DNA from 2 places in the Mangrovibacillus sp. Mu-81 genome. Region 1 is predicted to be linked to the other one. Evidence: predicted binding sites of a transcription regulator. Region 1 holds the regulator's gene; the other holds the start of a gene.
What was found. Region 1 encodes NrdR, which represses ribonucleotide reductase genes. Its sites were predicted from a motif close to AACACNATATATNGTGTT; they were not measured.

Region 1 (7,241 bases):
ATACTCAGGAGACCACTGACTGCAGATTTTGACAGGTCGGGAACGATTACCGGAATTGAAGCGTTCATGCTTGGAATTGCCCTGTCACTGGATGCTTTTGGAGCCGGGATCGGTGCAGCCCTGCTGAATTTTTCCCCGCTTTTACTGGCGCTGGCCATTCTCTGCATGAGCTTTGTTTTCTTATCATCAGGCTTGAAATTGGGGCAATTCTTCTCGCATTTGAAATGGATTCACCGTGTTTCGTTCCTGCCGGGCGTGTTGTTGATACTTATAGGGATTCTGCGTTTTTAAGCGAAAAGGCAATGTAGAAAGGATCTGACATATGGCAATTATTCTAGGATTGACAGGCGGCATCGCTAGCGGCAAGAGTACCGTCTCAAACATGCTCGATCAAAAAGGGTACACGGTTATAGACGCCGATCTTGCGGCACGGAAGGTCGTCGAGACAGGGCAGCCGGCTTACCTTGCGATTGTGGAGGGATTCGGCAAAGGCATTCTACATGAAGAAAATGAAACGATCGACCGGGCAAAACTAGGGAATATTGTATTTCATAATGAAGAAATGAGAAGAAAATTGAATGGCATCGTTCATCCTGCCGTACGCGGCATGATGCTGTCAGAGAAAGATCAAGCCGCAGATTCAGGGAAAAACACGATCATCATGGACATTCCGCTTCTATATGAAAGTGATCTGACATGGATGGTCGACCGGACAATCGTCGTATATGTAGATGAAGAAACGCAATTATCGAGGCTGATGAAACGAAATCAATTCACCAAGCAAGAAGCATCTTCACGAATCGCTTCCCAGTTCCCGCTAAAAGACAAAGTCGGACTCGCCGATGCCGTCATCAACAACAACGGAACAATCGAAGAAACTGAAAAACAGCTCAACCAGATAATAAAGGACTGGAATCTAAGACCATAATACTTAACCACAACCGGCAGGTCATCCCTGCCGGTTTTTTATGTGCTTGAATGCGATTCATTAATATCCTTAGAGAACATATTCCCCAGTTGGATTCTAATTGTAGGCTCAAGTTTTACTGAAGAAAAGTATTGAGTTAAACTAATTTATGTTTTTAGGCAAATCCAGCTGTTGATTGGAGTGGAAGACGCAGACTCCTGCGGGAGAAGTGGCTTATGTGAGACCTGTCCAGCTCCGGCGGCTAGAGGCTCGAGGTCATAAGACAAGCAAGCCAAAAAGGCAAAAAGCGCCTTTCCGGCTTGCTCGCCTTATGCTTGTCGCCTCTGAGCGAGCCGCCTCCGCTTTTCTGATTGTCCAGCTCCGGCGGCTAGAGGCTCGAGGTCATAAGTCAATCAAGACAAAAAGGCAAAAGGCCTTTCCGGCTTGCTCGCCTTATGCTTGTCGCCTCTGAGCGAGCCGCCTCCGCTTTTCTGATTGTCCAGCTCCGGCGGCTAGAGGCTCGAGGTCATAAGTCAATCAAGCCAAAAAGGCAAAAAGCGCCTTTCCGGCTTGCTCGCCTTATGCTTGTCGCCTCTGAGCGAGCCGCCTCCGCTTTTCTAATTGTCCAGCTCCGGGGCTTAGAGGCACATGTCATATGTCAAATCGGCCAAGAAGGCAAAGAACGCCTTCGCGGCCGATTCGCCTTATGCCACCCGTTTCTGAGCAAAGCCCCTCCGCTTTTCTATCCCGCAGGCGAAGCCGGGGAGGCTCACGGGTCACCCGCGGAAAGCGAAGTCTTCCACGGAAATCAACAGTGGTATTGAAGTGGAATTTATGTATTTTATACATCATTTTTCACAAGAACGTAGAATATAATTTGTCAGAATAATAAAACATTTAAAATCAGCAAATTACTTATTAACTATTTTTCTAAATATGTTATACTATTTTTAGTTAATAAACATATAAGTATAACATTAATATAGAGGGGAGCCGGATTTATGAAGGCGAAAATTGCGATTAACGGTTTTGGACGCATTGGAAGAATGGTTTTCAGAAAAGCGATTATGGAAGAGAACTTAGAGGTTGTTGCGATTAATGCAAGCTATCCAGCAACCACACTGGCACATCTGATTAAGTATGACACAAATCACGGTACATTCGATGCCGAAGTACTGACCGAAGAAAATGCCATTATCGTAAACGGGAAAAGAGTTCAATTATTAAGTGATCGCGATCCGAAAGCATTACCTTGGAAAGCCCTGGGCATTGATATTGTAATCGAGGCAACAGGTAAATTTAATTCCAAGGATAAAGCAAGTCTTCACCTGGAAGCCGGCGCCAAGAAAGTCATCCTCACAGCACCAGGAAAAAATGAGGATATCACCATTGTCATGGGTGTAAATGAAAGCGCATTAAATATCGAAGAGCACGACATCATTTCAAATGCATCCTGTACGACAAACTGCCTGGCTCCTGTAGCAAAAGTGCTGGATGAACAATTTGGAATCGACAACGGCCTGATGACGACAGTCCATGCCTATACAAATGATCAGAAGAACATTGATAATCCACACAAGGACTTGAGAAGGGCGAGAGCATGCGGTCAATCGATCATCCCTACGACAACGGGAGCTGCGAAAGCGCTGTCACTCGTACTGCCTCAATTAAAAGGCAAATTGCACGGAATGGCCCTTCGCGTACCTACTCCAAACGTGTCGCTTGTCGACCTGGTGGTAGATGTGAAAAGAGATGTGACAGCTGAAGAAATCAATGAGGCATTCATTACAGCTTCATTAGGTTCTCTGAACGGAATTGTCGAATATACAACCGAACCGTTAGTTTCCATTGATTTCAATACAAATCCTCATTCCGCCATCATCGACGGATTATCCACAATGGTAATGGGGGACCGCAAAGTCAAAGTGCTTGCATGGTATGACAATGAGTGGGGTTACTCCTGCCGCGTAGTCGACCTCGCAAAATATGTCGCCGCCAAAATGGATGTCAAAACAGAAGTGAACGTTTGAAAGAACCAACAAAAATAATAAGAAAACCAATCGAACGTCCTCCCGGGGGCGTTCTTTCTTTTATGCTGGCTGACAAAGCGAGTCTTGCACAGAAATCAACAGCGGATTCAAGGAGGTTTCTTTCAAAAAAGTTTTAATAATTTTATTGCAAAAGAATATTAAACAAAGTATACTATTTTTCGTGAACTTCTTAAAAGCAGATGAATACTGATTTAGCTACTTAAAGGGTTAGGACCTCTTCGGACTAACTTTCCCCCGTGGTAGTTAAGATTTTGCCGAGGGACTTGTTCATTTTGACGAAAAAAATTATGTCAAAGGGGGAAACGATCAATGGAAACAATGGGTCGTCACGTAATCTCGGAACTATGGGGTTGCGATTTCGAAAAGCTTAATGATGTTGTAGGAATTGAAAAAACGTTTGTAGATGCTGCACTGAAATCAGGTGCTGAAGTACGTGAGGTAGCCTTTCATAAATTTGCTCCTCAAGGTGTGAGCGGAGTTGTGATCATCTCTGAATCGCATTTGACCATTCACAGTTTTCCTGAACATGGTTATGCAAGTATTGATGTATATACGTGCGGTGATTTAGATCCTAATATTGCTGCTGAATATATTGCAGATGCTCTTGGTGCGGATACTCGTGAAACAATCGAGCTGCCTAGGGGAATGGGTCCTGTCCAAGTGAAGAAATCACAGGCTCAAGCACTTTAATAGCGATAACGTAAAGGGATGCATGACAGTGCATCCCTTTTTTGATGACTAGAGACAAAAGGGATGAACCCCGCCATTCTCAATCCTCAATTTTCAACTCAGCCTTTTTCGTGTAAAATAAGGATATATAAAGGGAGGCAGGAAAATGAGTGGATTACGAACCTTGTTTAAGAGATTTCAATCAGAATGTGAAACGTCGGATCAGAATGATGATCCGGGCTTGCGTTCCGAGTATTATAAATCGATGCATGGAGCTGCGTTCAATGCCGTACTGGACTTATTCTCGTCTTCAGAGTACGAGGTCATTTCGGAATCCAGGGAACGAGGGGAGATCACGGTCCGGAAAAACGGGACTCCACGTCTGTTTATCGTTGCAACCGTAATCACCGTCCGTCCCCTGGAAACGGCTGTCGACTTCAAAGTGAGTGCGGATAAAGGGAAGATTTTCGGTACATACACAGTGTTGAAAGCGCAGATCAGGCATTATTATCAAACGCTTGGCAGTCAATTGACAAAGGTAAAATAACGGTAAATCCTTATTATGCTTGTGTATGCGGCAGCTTTTTTATATGATTGAAGTAATAGTTATTTAAAACGGAGCTGATAATATGAAATGCCCGTCATGCCAGCATAATGGGACCCGCGTAGTCGATTCCCGTCCCGCTGATGAAGGACGCTCGATCAGAAGGCGGAGAGAATGCGAAGAATGCAACTTCCGATTTACGACATTCGAAAAAGTGGAGGAGCTCCCGCTGATTGTCGTGAAAAAGGAAGGAGTTCGTGAGGAATTCAGCCGTGAAAAAATCCTTCGCGGGTTGATCAAGGCCTGTGAGAAGAGGCCCGTCCCCCTTGAGCGCCTGGAAAAAATCTCGCTGGATATCGAAAAAGAACTCAGAAATCAAGGAACATCTGAAATTGAATCGGTGAAAATCGGCGAAATGGTCATGGACGAGCTTGCAATGGTGGACGAAGTGGCGTATGTACGTTTTGCATCCGTCTATCGACAATTCAAGGATATCAATGTATTTATAGACGAATTAAAAGAATTAATAAAAAAAGAGTAAAGTCGTGAGCTGAAGAGACATTCTTTAGCTCTTTTTCTCTTTATTTATTTTTGAAAGGTTGAATCAGACTATGAAGAAGCATTGGAATGAAATACAGCCGATCGATCACTACATCGCAGCGACTAACGGGATGCTTCAGGAATATGACCGCAAGATTATTACATTCCTTTATCAGCCTCTGATCGGTGCTGCTCCTTACAGCTTATATATGAGTCTATGGGGGGAAGTGGAGGAAAACAGGCTCTGGTCCTCAGGATCTGCTCATTATCATTTAATGAACGTTCTCTCTGCAAATCTGCAGGAAGTATACGAAGCGAGGTTGAAGCTTGAAGGAATCGGCCTATTAAAAGTTTATGAAAATAAAAGCGGAGGAGAACGAAGCTTTGTGTATGAACTGCAAAGCCCCCTTCTGCCTCAAAATTTCTTTCGTGACGGCATGCTGAATGTATATCTGTATCAGAAAATAGGACGTACCCATTATATGCGTCTAAAGCAATTCTTTACCGACCAGGCTGTTGATATGGATCAATACAGTAATATCACCCGTTCATTTCAGGACGTCTTTACATCGGAACAGAACATCAATTTCCTGAATCATGATGCCAATGCTGATTCAGAAACCGATGCTGGCAAGAAATTCATCCACTATCAGAACGGTACCGGGCTCCCTCTCGATGAGGTGGACTTTGACTTTCAACTGCTGCTCACTGGTCTGTCAGAGGTGATGGTACCGAGAAAAGCTTTCACGATAAAGGTGAAGGAAACGGTTAAGAAGCTGAGTTATTTATACGGAATCGATCCTTTGCCTATGAAGAATCTGATCTTGAGCTCCATGGACTCGGAGGATGAAATCGACCTCGAAATGCTGAGAAAAGCAGCGAGGGACTGGTACCAGCTTCAAACCGGGGATAAGCTGCCGGATTTAGCTCCCAGGATTTCTCCCAATCGGGAAGGAAAAAGAACGGACAAGCCGTTAACGAAGGAGGATGAACTCCTGGAGTATCTCGAAACGACTTCCCCGAAGGACGTTCTTTCGGATATCTCGAACGGAAGCAGCCCTTCTAAATCAGACCTGCAGGCTGTCGAAGAAGTACTGCTGTCACAAAAACTGCCGGTCGGGGTCATGAATGTGCTCATTCAGTATGTCCTTTTGAAAACGGATATGAAGCTCACAAAAGGGTATATGGAAAAAATTGCTTCACACTGGGCGCGTAAGAAAGTGGAGACAGCCGGGCAGGCAATGGAACTTGCTAAGAAAGAGCACCAGCAATACCTCGAGTGGGCACAAGGGAAAAAAGAAAACAAATCCAATAGAAGAAAACCTGTACGGACAGAAAAGCTCCCGGATTGGTTCAAAGAGGGTGGAAGCAAGGATGAAAAACCCGCTTCTTCAGAAAGTGATGATTATGACTTTGAAGCTGAAAAGAAAAAGCTTGAAGAGGAATTGAAAAAATTCAGGAAGTAGGTGAATGACAAAGTGGAAAAAATTAATAACACCCTAAAAAAACTGGCGGCATCGAATTCATTTCAGCAGCGCTATGAAAAAATGAAAAAAGAAATCCTGGAAAATCAGGATGTAAGGGACTTCATCAATAAGAATCGTGATCAAGTCACATCGGAAATGGTGAATGAAAGCCTGATGAAGCTTTATGAATATATTTCCCAAAGCAAGGAATGCAGGGACTGCCCCTCTCTTCAGGAATGCCGGAATATGATGAAGGGGTATGACCCTCATTTGGTCATCCGTGGAAACACGATTGATATCGAATATCACCGGTGCCCAAGAAAAGTGGTCCATGATGAAAGAACAAGTTCCCAAAAGCTGATTAAAAGCTTATATGTACCAAAAGATATTCTTCAAGCTTCCTTCTCTACACTCGACCTTGATTCGAAAAGCAGATTGGAGGCTGTGCGTCTTGCGAAGAACTTTGTGGAAAACTATTCAGCTGAAGAACGGATGAAAGGATATTATTTCTACGGAAAATTCGGTGTGGGGAAGTCCTATATTCTCGGAGCGGTTGCAAATGAACTTGCTCAGAGTAAAGTGGCTTCCATGATTGTGTACGTGCCGGAGTTTTTCCGTGAAATCAAGCAGTCTCTCGGAGATAACTCTCTCAACGAAAAACTCGAAGCGGTCAAAGCTGCACCGGTCCTGATGCTTGATGATATCGGTGCTGAAACGATGTCGAGCTGGGGAAGGGATGAAATCCTCGGAACCATCCTCCAGTACAGAATGCTTGAAAATCTCCCTACTTTCTTCACATCAAACTTCAACTTTGATGAACTTACGCATCACTTGACCTACACCCAGCGTGGAGAAGAAGAAAAGCTGAAAGCAGCGAGAATCATGGAAAGAATCAAATACCTCGCCCAGCCTGTACTCATCGACGGCCGGAACAGAAGAGAATAGATCGGATAAAAAAGAAAAGGTGCGGCTGCCTTTTCTTTTTTATGCAATTAATTCACAAACAAACTTCTAATTCATACAAGCTCCCCATATATATAAAGCAGGGATTTCGGCTTTTTAGG
Region 2 (7,241 bases), on a different contig from region 1:
ATCGTTTTAAGGTGGCCCGATTGTTTTTTTTATTATCTTAGTACGTCCATTTTTGCAGAAAAGTTTCTCCCTGAAATTTCCCCATTTGAATCAATTCACTCTTTTTTTCTTTAGACAGTTCAAATTCTGTTGTCAGAACACCTTCAGTCGGTATGAAGATGATGTTTTTAGCATGCTTTCTGGAAATATATCTGGAATCGTGCGCATCTTTCATCGTCTGAAAGAGAGCGGTGTATAATTCGATGGCGTTATCTACTTTATGCTTGGGGCGTTCAATTAAGTTATGACTCAATTTCACCCCTATAACAGGACGGACTTTTTTAATGTTTTCTCTGTCAAACAACCACATAGGGAAGTTACTGAGTATCCCTCCATCTGCTACTAGACTGACTCCTTCAAGCGAACGTAATTTCACAGGTTCAAAAAAATAGGGAAGACTTGCACTCATTCTGATGGCACGGGCAACCGGAAATGTTTCAGGGGATATTCCATATTTTTCTAAGTCATCTGGCAAAACAAGCAGCCTGCCGTTCGATAAATCCGATGCGATGACTCTCAGCGACTTTTCAGGAAGGTCTGCAAAGGTATATATCCCCCTTGCTTTAAGTTTTCCCTCAATCCAATTTTCGAGAGCTGCACCTTTGTACATCCCTAACCGATAATAGATCCTGAACCATTTAATGAAAGGAATCGGGATCAAGGAGTTTGAATCCAGCAGCTTCTTGATATTCATTTCTTCCATGATCGATTTCAATTCACTGCTCGTGTAGCCCGCAGCGATGAATGCCGCCACTATGGCGCCGGCACTTGTACCGGCCACACGCTTAAACCGCAGCCCTTTTTCTTCAATTGCCTGATAAGCACCTATCAAGGCGAGCCCTTTGATCCCTCCGCCAGAAAATACCCCATCGATGTCCACAGGCTCCACTCCCTCAATGCTGTTTATACATCTTTAATTTGTAACAATGAAATTTAGAACAAGAAAAGCGGAGGCGGCTTGCCCAGAGGCGACAAGCATAAGACAGGACAGCCACAAAGGCGCTCTTTGCCTTTTTGGCTGGCATGGCTTATGTCTCGAGCCTCTAGCCGCCGGAGCTGGACAATAGAAAAGCGAAGGGGCTTTGCTCAGAGGCGGGTGGCTAAGACGAACCGGCCGTGAAGGCGTGCACTTTGCCTTCTTGGACGGTTTGGCTTATGACATGTGCCTCTAAGCCCTGGAGCTGGACAATAGAAAAGCGGAGGCGGCTTGCTCAGAGGCGACAAGCATAAGACAGGACATCCACAAAGGCGCTTTTTGCCTTTTTGGATGGCATGGCTTATGTCTCGAGCCTCTAGCCGCCGGAGCTGGACAATAGAAAAGCGGAAGGGCTTTGCTCAGAGGCGGGTGGCTAAGACGAACCGCCATGAAAAGCGGAAGGGCTTGTGAGATGGATACCTCCGCTAACGAAAAAAAGAAGAGGAACAGGTCCTCTCCTTTTTCACTATCTATTTACAATCCGCATTTAAGCTGTGCACCACAGTTGGTACAAGTATTACAGCCGCCCATGTCTTTTACAGTGCCTTTCCGGCAGACGGGGCATGTATTTCCAACTTCAGATCCAATGGTCACATCGGTTGAGCGTACATCCTGGATGGTGTCCAGCAGTACGATCGGTTTCTTTTCAGTTTTTACTTCTTCTTGAATCTCTTCTTCGTCAAAGCTGTTTTCTTCAGCTTTCAGGGTGAGAACCTGCGAGTCACGGCTGCCGTCTACGTAAACGGTACCGCCTTTTGCTCCGCCGTTGTAAAGTCGTTCATATACCTTCTGTACTTCGTCCACGGTATATCCTCTAGGGGCATTTACCGTTTTGGAAATGGAGCTGTCGATCCAGTTCTGGATGACACACTGAACATCGGCATGTGCTTCCGGAGCGAGATTCATTGATGAAATGAACCAATCCGGCAAGTCATTCGCATCAGCTTGCGGATTACGCTTCAGATAGTCTTCCACTATATCCGCTTTCACTTCAATGAATTTACCCAGACGGCCGCTTCTATAATATGTGAACGAGAAGTATGGCTCAAGGCCGGTCGATACCCCGACCATCGTTCCGGTTGATCCTGTAGGGGCAACCGTCAATAAGTGGGAGTTGCGGATTCCGTTAGTCAGGATGCTATCACGTACATCTTCAGGCATTTTTTTCATGAAACCAGTTTCAATGAACGCCTTTCTCAATCTGTTTGTTTCTTCTTCGGTGTCACCTGTCAGGAACGGGAAACTTCCTTTTTCTTTCGAAAGTGCCACTGATGCACGGTAAGCCGTCGTTGCGATGACCTCAAACACCTCATCCACCAGCTTGTTCCCTTCTTCGGACCCGTATTCTTTTTCACAGTAGATCAGAAGGTCCGCAAGACCCATAACACCTAATCCGACACGGCGTTCACCCAGTGCCTGCTTCTTGTTTTCCTCCAGGAAATAAGGTGTTGCATCGATGACGTTATCCTGCATGCGTACACCGACTTCAACCGTGCGTTTAAGCTTTTCAAAGTCCACTGTTTTTGTTTCTTTGTCAGCAAATTGTGCCAGGTTGACCGCAGCAAGGTTACAGACTGAAAATGGTGCGAGGGGTTGTTCTCCACATGGGTTTGTAGCGACAACCTTCTGACCGTATGCTTTAGCGTTGGTCATATCGTTTGCATTATCGATAAAGAAGATTCCCGGTTCTGCAGAGTAGGTTGCACATACGTTGATCAGGTTCCACAGCTCTTTCGCCTTGATTTTTCTGTATGTTCTCACTTTATAACCAAGCTTTTCCCACTCGCGTACATCCCCGATATTGTGCCACTCTTCATTGTAGTATTTCATCTGATCGGCATCATAGCTCTCTACATCCGGGAAGCGCAGTTCATATTCTTCATCTTTTTCTACTGCCTCCATGAAATCACTTGTCAGACAGACAGAGATGTTTGCACCTGTCAGGAATTCCGGGTTGTGTACACTGTATGTACCCCCCGTCCGTAATTTCTCTTCGGCATTCCTGATGATCTTTTCGTTGAATCCACCATAGCCGGGGATCTGTTTATAGTTGATAATTCCCTGATACATCGCTTCTTCCTGCTCTGTCAGAGGAGTGAATTTCAGCTTATCTTCTGCTGCTTTCTTGATATTCTCGTCTTCTGTATTCTCAAGCAGATAGCGCAGGATACGCGGGTTCTGCATTTTAGAAATAATGAATTCGATGATGTCAGGGTGCCAATCTGTTAACATTATCATTTGTGCCCCGCGTCTTGATCCGCCTTGCTCGACCAAATGGGTCAATTTCGCGATATCATCAAGCCACGATACAGATCCCGATGATTTACCGTTGACTCCTTTTGCCAGGGTATTGCGGGGACGTAAGGTCGATCCGTTCGTTCCGACACCTCCGCCTCTGCTCATGATTTCCATGACCTGCTTGCGGTGCTCGGAGATCCCTTCACGGGAATCCTGTACGAATGGCATCACGTAACAGTTGAAGTAGGTCACATCCGTCCCGGCGCCCGCTCCGTATAACACACGTCCTGCAGGTACAAAATTCAGATTGACAAGTTCATGATAGAACTTCTCAAACCACTCTTTCTTTTTTTCAGGAGTCTCTTCCACTTCTGCCAAGCCTGTTGCGTTTCGCTTTGCAATTTGTTCATAGTAGACTTCCAGAGGCTTTTCTATGACATCCAGCGTGCGTGTCACAGTGCCCGTTTCGATTTCCTGCTGTTTGTCAATCGCACTTCTGTATTCCTCTTCGATCCAGACATCAGCTTTTTTGTTTTCCCAATCAATGGATGTGATATAGCCTAATCCACGAGCCGGGAATTTTGGATCTTCTTTGATCGTCAACACGACGAAGTCGCCTTCTGATAGAGTAATCTTTTCAGTGTCTTTGAAAGAATAACGGTCAATCATTACCAGGCGGGATACACCTTTATGTGTAGTTTTCATATCCGGGGTGATAGGATGGACTCGGGGGAATAATCCAATATCCTGATTCAATCTTTCTTTGTCAAGTGTCATTGTTTTTTTCGACGCAACAGTCATATAGACAGCTCCTTCTACCATAAATAATTCATTAATATTCTTTTAGCTTGTTTCATATTTGCAATTAATACGTTATCACATGCTCATTCTAAAATCAATAAATAAACACAATATATGGTGTATCCAATATTTTTCGACACACCATATATTGTGTATTGGTCAGAAATTTATTTTTTTGTCAAACTTCTAATAAGCAGAAAATGATAGAAATCCGAAGAATCCCATAGATAATATTCCTATTTCAAACGAAAATCTATTAATTTGAGAGTTGATAAACTTTCATCTTCAGGAATCGTTGGTAAAATAGGAAAAAAGCGACACACCTCGCTTTTTCTTAATAAAAGTTTTTTAACGTTTAAAATTCCACTCATCGGATTCATATCGGGTTTTCGCCAGGTTTTCTACATATTGTGTTTCCTCTTCGGAAAGGATATATGATTCAAGATTGATATTCAATCCTTCTTCAAAACCTTTCTTAAATGCTTCCCTTGCCATATCCATCGTAACTCTCTCTGAAGAAATCTCATTCATGGCAACGGCTTTATTTTTGAACGCTTTTTGCATACGCTCTTTTACCCGTTCGGAAGGATATTTAAACAGGCTGAAAAGCTTATCTTCATCCAGATTTAGAAGGATGGATCCGTGCTGGAGTATGACCCCTTTTTGACGGGTCTGTGCACTGCCTGCAACCTTTCTTCCCTCTACCACCAATTCATACCAGCTCGGTGCATCGAAACAGACTGCAGATCTCGGGTTCTTCAATCCTTCCCGTTCTTCCGGTGTTTTCGGAACGGCAAAGTAGGCTTCGAGCCCAAGCCCCTGGAACCCTTTCAGTATCCCTTCTGAAATGACCCTGTATGCTTCAGTTACGGTTTTGGGCATTTCCGGATGATCTTCAGAGACGATGACACTGTAAGTGAGCTCTTCATCGTGAAGTACCCCTCTTCCTCCGGTCGGTCTCCGTACAAAGCCCAGACCATGTTCCTTTACTGCAGCCATATTGATTTCTTTTTCCACTTTTTGAAAATAACCAACTGAGAGCGTTGCAGGATCCCACCCGTAAAAACGGATCGTCGGAGGGATTTTCCCTTCACTGTGCCAATCAAGCAGCGCTTCATCGAGCGCCATATTATAAGAAGGGGAACAATTGCCTGAATCGATGAATCTCCACGTTTCTTTAGACATTTTACATACCTCTTTTATTTATCAGCTTCTGAAAACACTATGTATTCAATCCGTTACTAGTCTACCAAATCCTTATGCAAAAACAAAGAAAAACAGATTGGAAACTCTTTTCTGTAAATAGTAAATTTCTTTTGATTCTGGGGTAGATCATGAATATAATAGGAGATAGTGCATTTGCAGAAAGGAGCATGAAAGCAAGATGGATGGTTTGTTTATTCTATTAGTCGTTCTTGGCGGAATTATCGCTTATTCCCTTTTTACGTACTTCAATCAAAAAAGAGTGGTCAATACATTGACAGAGGAAGAATTTAAAGCTGGTTACCGTAAAGCCCAGCTGATCGATGTGCGCGAATCCAATGAGTTTGACAATGGTCATATCCTTGGTGCCCGCAATATCCCTCTTTCCCAAATGAAAATGAGACAAAAAGAAATCCGCAATGATCAGCCTGTATATTTGTACTGCCAAAGCGGCATGAGAAGTGCACGTGCAGCCCAGATGCTTCGCCGCAAGGGCTACCGTGATCTTCATCAGCTAAAAGGCGGATTCAAAAAATGGACAGGCAAGATTAAGCATAAGAAGTAAAACAAAGAAAGGATTGCCGTGGCGGCAATCCTTTCTTTGTTTTATTCTTTAGTGAACTGAGCGCCTGTACCTCTACTCCTTAGAGTGTTACTGTGCTGCTTCTGGAGTGTAGCGCAGGATCGGTTTTCTTGCTGCAAGGGTTTCGTCCATTCGTTTGACGATGGTGGTGTGCGGTGCTTCCTGGACGATTTCCGGTGTTTCTTCTGCTTCTTTTGCTATCTGGATCATGGCATCGATGAACGAATCCAGTGTCTCTTTTGACTCTGTTTCAGTCGGCTCGATCATCATGCACTCTTCTACGTTCAACGGGAAGTAGATGGTTGGCGGATGATAACCGAAGTCAAGCAGCCTTTTTGCAATATCGAGTGTGCGTACACCCAGCTTCTTCTGACGCTTTCCGCTGATGACGAATTCATGCTTACAATGACGATCATACGGAAGATCGAAATGCGGAGCCAATCTTCTCATCATATAGTTTGCATTTAGGACGGCATTTTCGGTCACTGCTTTAAGTCCATCCGGCCCCATCGTACGGATATACGTATACGCCCGCACATTGATGCCGAAGTTTCCATAGTAAGGTTTCACACGGCCGATTGAATCGGGACGATTGTAGTCAAATTCAAATTGATCGCCATTTTTTACAAGAACCGGTTTAGGAAGATACCGGATCAGGTCTTCCTTCACGCCGACCGGACCGCTTCCCGGCCCTCCGCCTCCATGAGGACCTGTAAAGGTCTTATGAAGATTCAAGTGAACGACGTCAAATCCCATATCGCCAGGTCTTGCTTTGGATAATACCGCATTCAGGTTGGCACCATCATAATACAGCTTTCCGCCTGCTCCATGGATGATTGCAGCCATCTCGAGTATATTTTCTTCAAATAATCCCAGTGTGTTGGGGTTCGTCAGCATAAGCGCCGCAGTGTCTTCTCCCACGACCCGCTTCAGATCTTCCAGATCGACCAAACCATTTTCATCTGATTTCACTGTAATGGTTTCAAAGCCCGCGACGGTTGCGCTTGCCGGGTTCGTACCGTGTGCGGAATCGGGAACGATGACTTTTGTCCGTTTCGTATCGCCGTTCGCTTCATGATACGCACGGATCATCATCAGACCCGTCCATTCACCGTGTGCACCGGCAGCAGGCTGGAGTGTCACCTCATCCATGCCCGTAATTTCTTTCAGGTGTTCCTGAAGATCATACATCAATTCCAATGCCCCTTGGACACTTTCTGGTTCCTGTAGCGGATTGATATGGGCGAAGCCATTCAACCTCGCGACATTTTCATTCACCTTTGGATTGTATTTCATCGTACAGGATCCCAGCGGATAGAAACCTGAATCCACTCCATGGTTCCGTTTGGATAACGCTGTATAATGGCGCATGATATCCAGCTCCGATACTTCCGGCAATTG

Region 2: the regulator NrdR is predicted to act here: its motif matches at 4,159-4,176, upstream of V6B33_RS12720 (vitamin B12-dependent ribonucleotide reductase).

Annotation. Positions count from the first base shown of each region.
Region 1 covers NZ_JBAJHU010000004.1:194,133-201,373, reverse strand. The annotation lists gene ytaF (sporulation membrane protein YtaF) at 1-291, shown strand, start outside; gene coaE (dephospho-CoA kinase) at 323-928, shown strand; gene V6B33_RS11600 (glyceraldehyde-3-phosphate dehydrogenase) at 1,909-2,937, shown strand; gene speD (adenosylmethionine decarboxylase) at 3,268-3,648, shown strand; gene V6B33_RS11590 (cytosolic protein) at 3,794-4,174, shown strand; gene nrdR (transcriptional regulator NrdR) at 4,257-4,712, shown strand; gene V6B33_RS11580 (replication initiation and membrane attachment family protein) at 4,783-6,177, shown strand; gene dnaI (primosomal protein DnaI) at 6,190-7,122, shown strand.
Region 2 covers NZ_JBAJHU010000005.1:116,621-123,861, reverse strand. The annotation lists gene V6B33_RS12730 (SA1362 family protein) at 1-10, shown strand, start outside; gene V6B33_RS12725 (patatin-like phospholipase family protein) at 38-919, opposite strand; gene V6B33_RS12720 (vitamin B12-dependent ribonucleotide reductase) at 1,490-4,054, opposite strand; gene V6B33_RS12715 (lipoate--protein ligase family protein) at 4,403-5,239, opposite strand; gene V6B33_RS12710 (rhodanese-like domain-containing protein) at 5,439-5,822, shown strand; gene gcvPB (aminomethyl-transferring glycine dehydrogenase subunit GcvPB) at 5,910-7,241, opposite strand, start outside.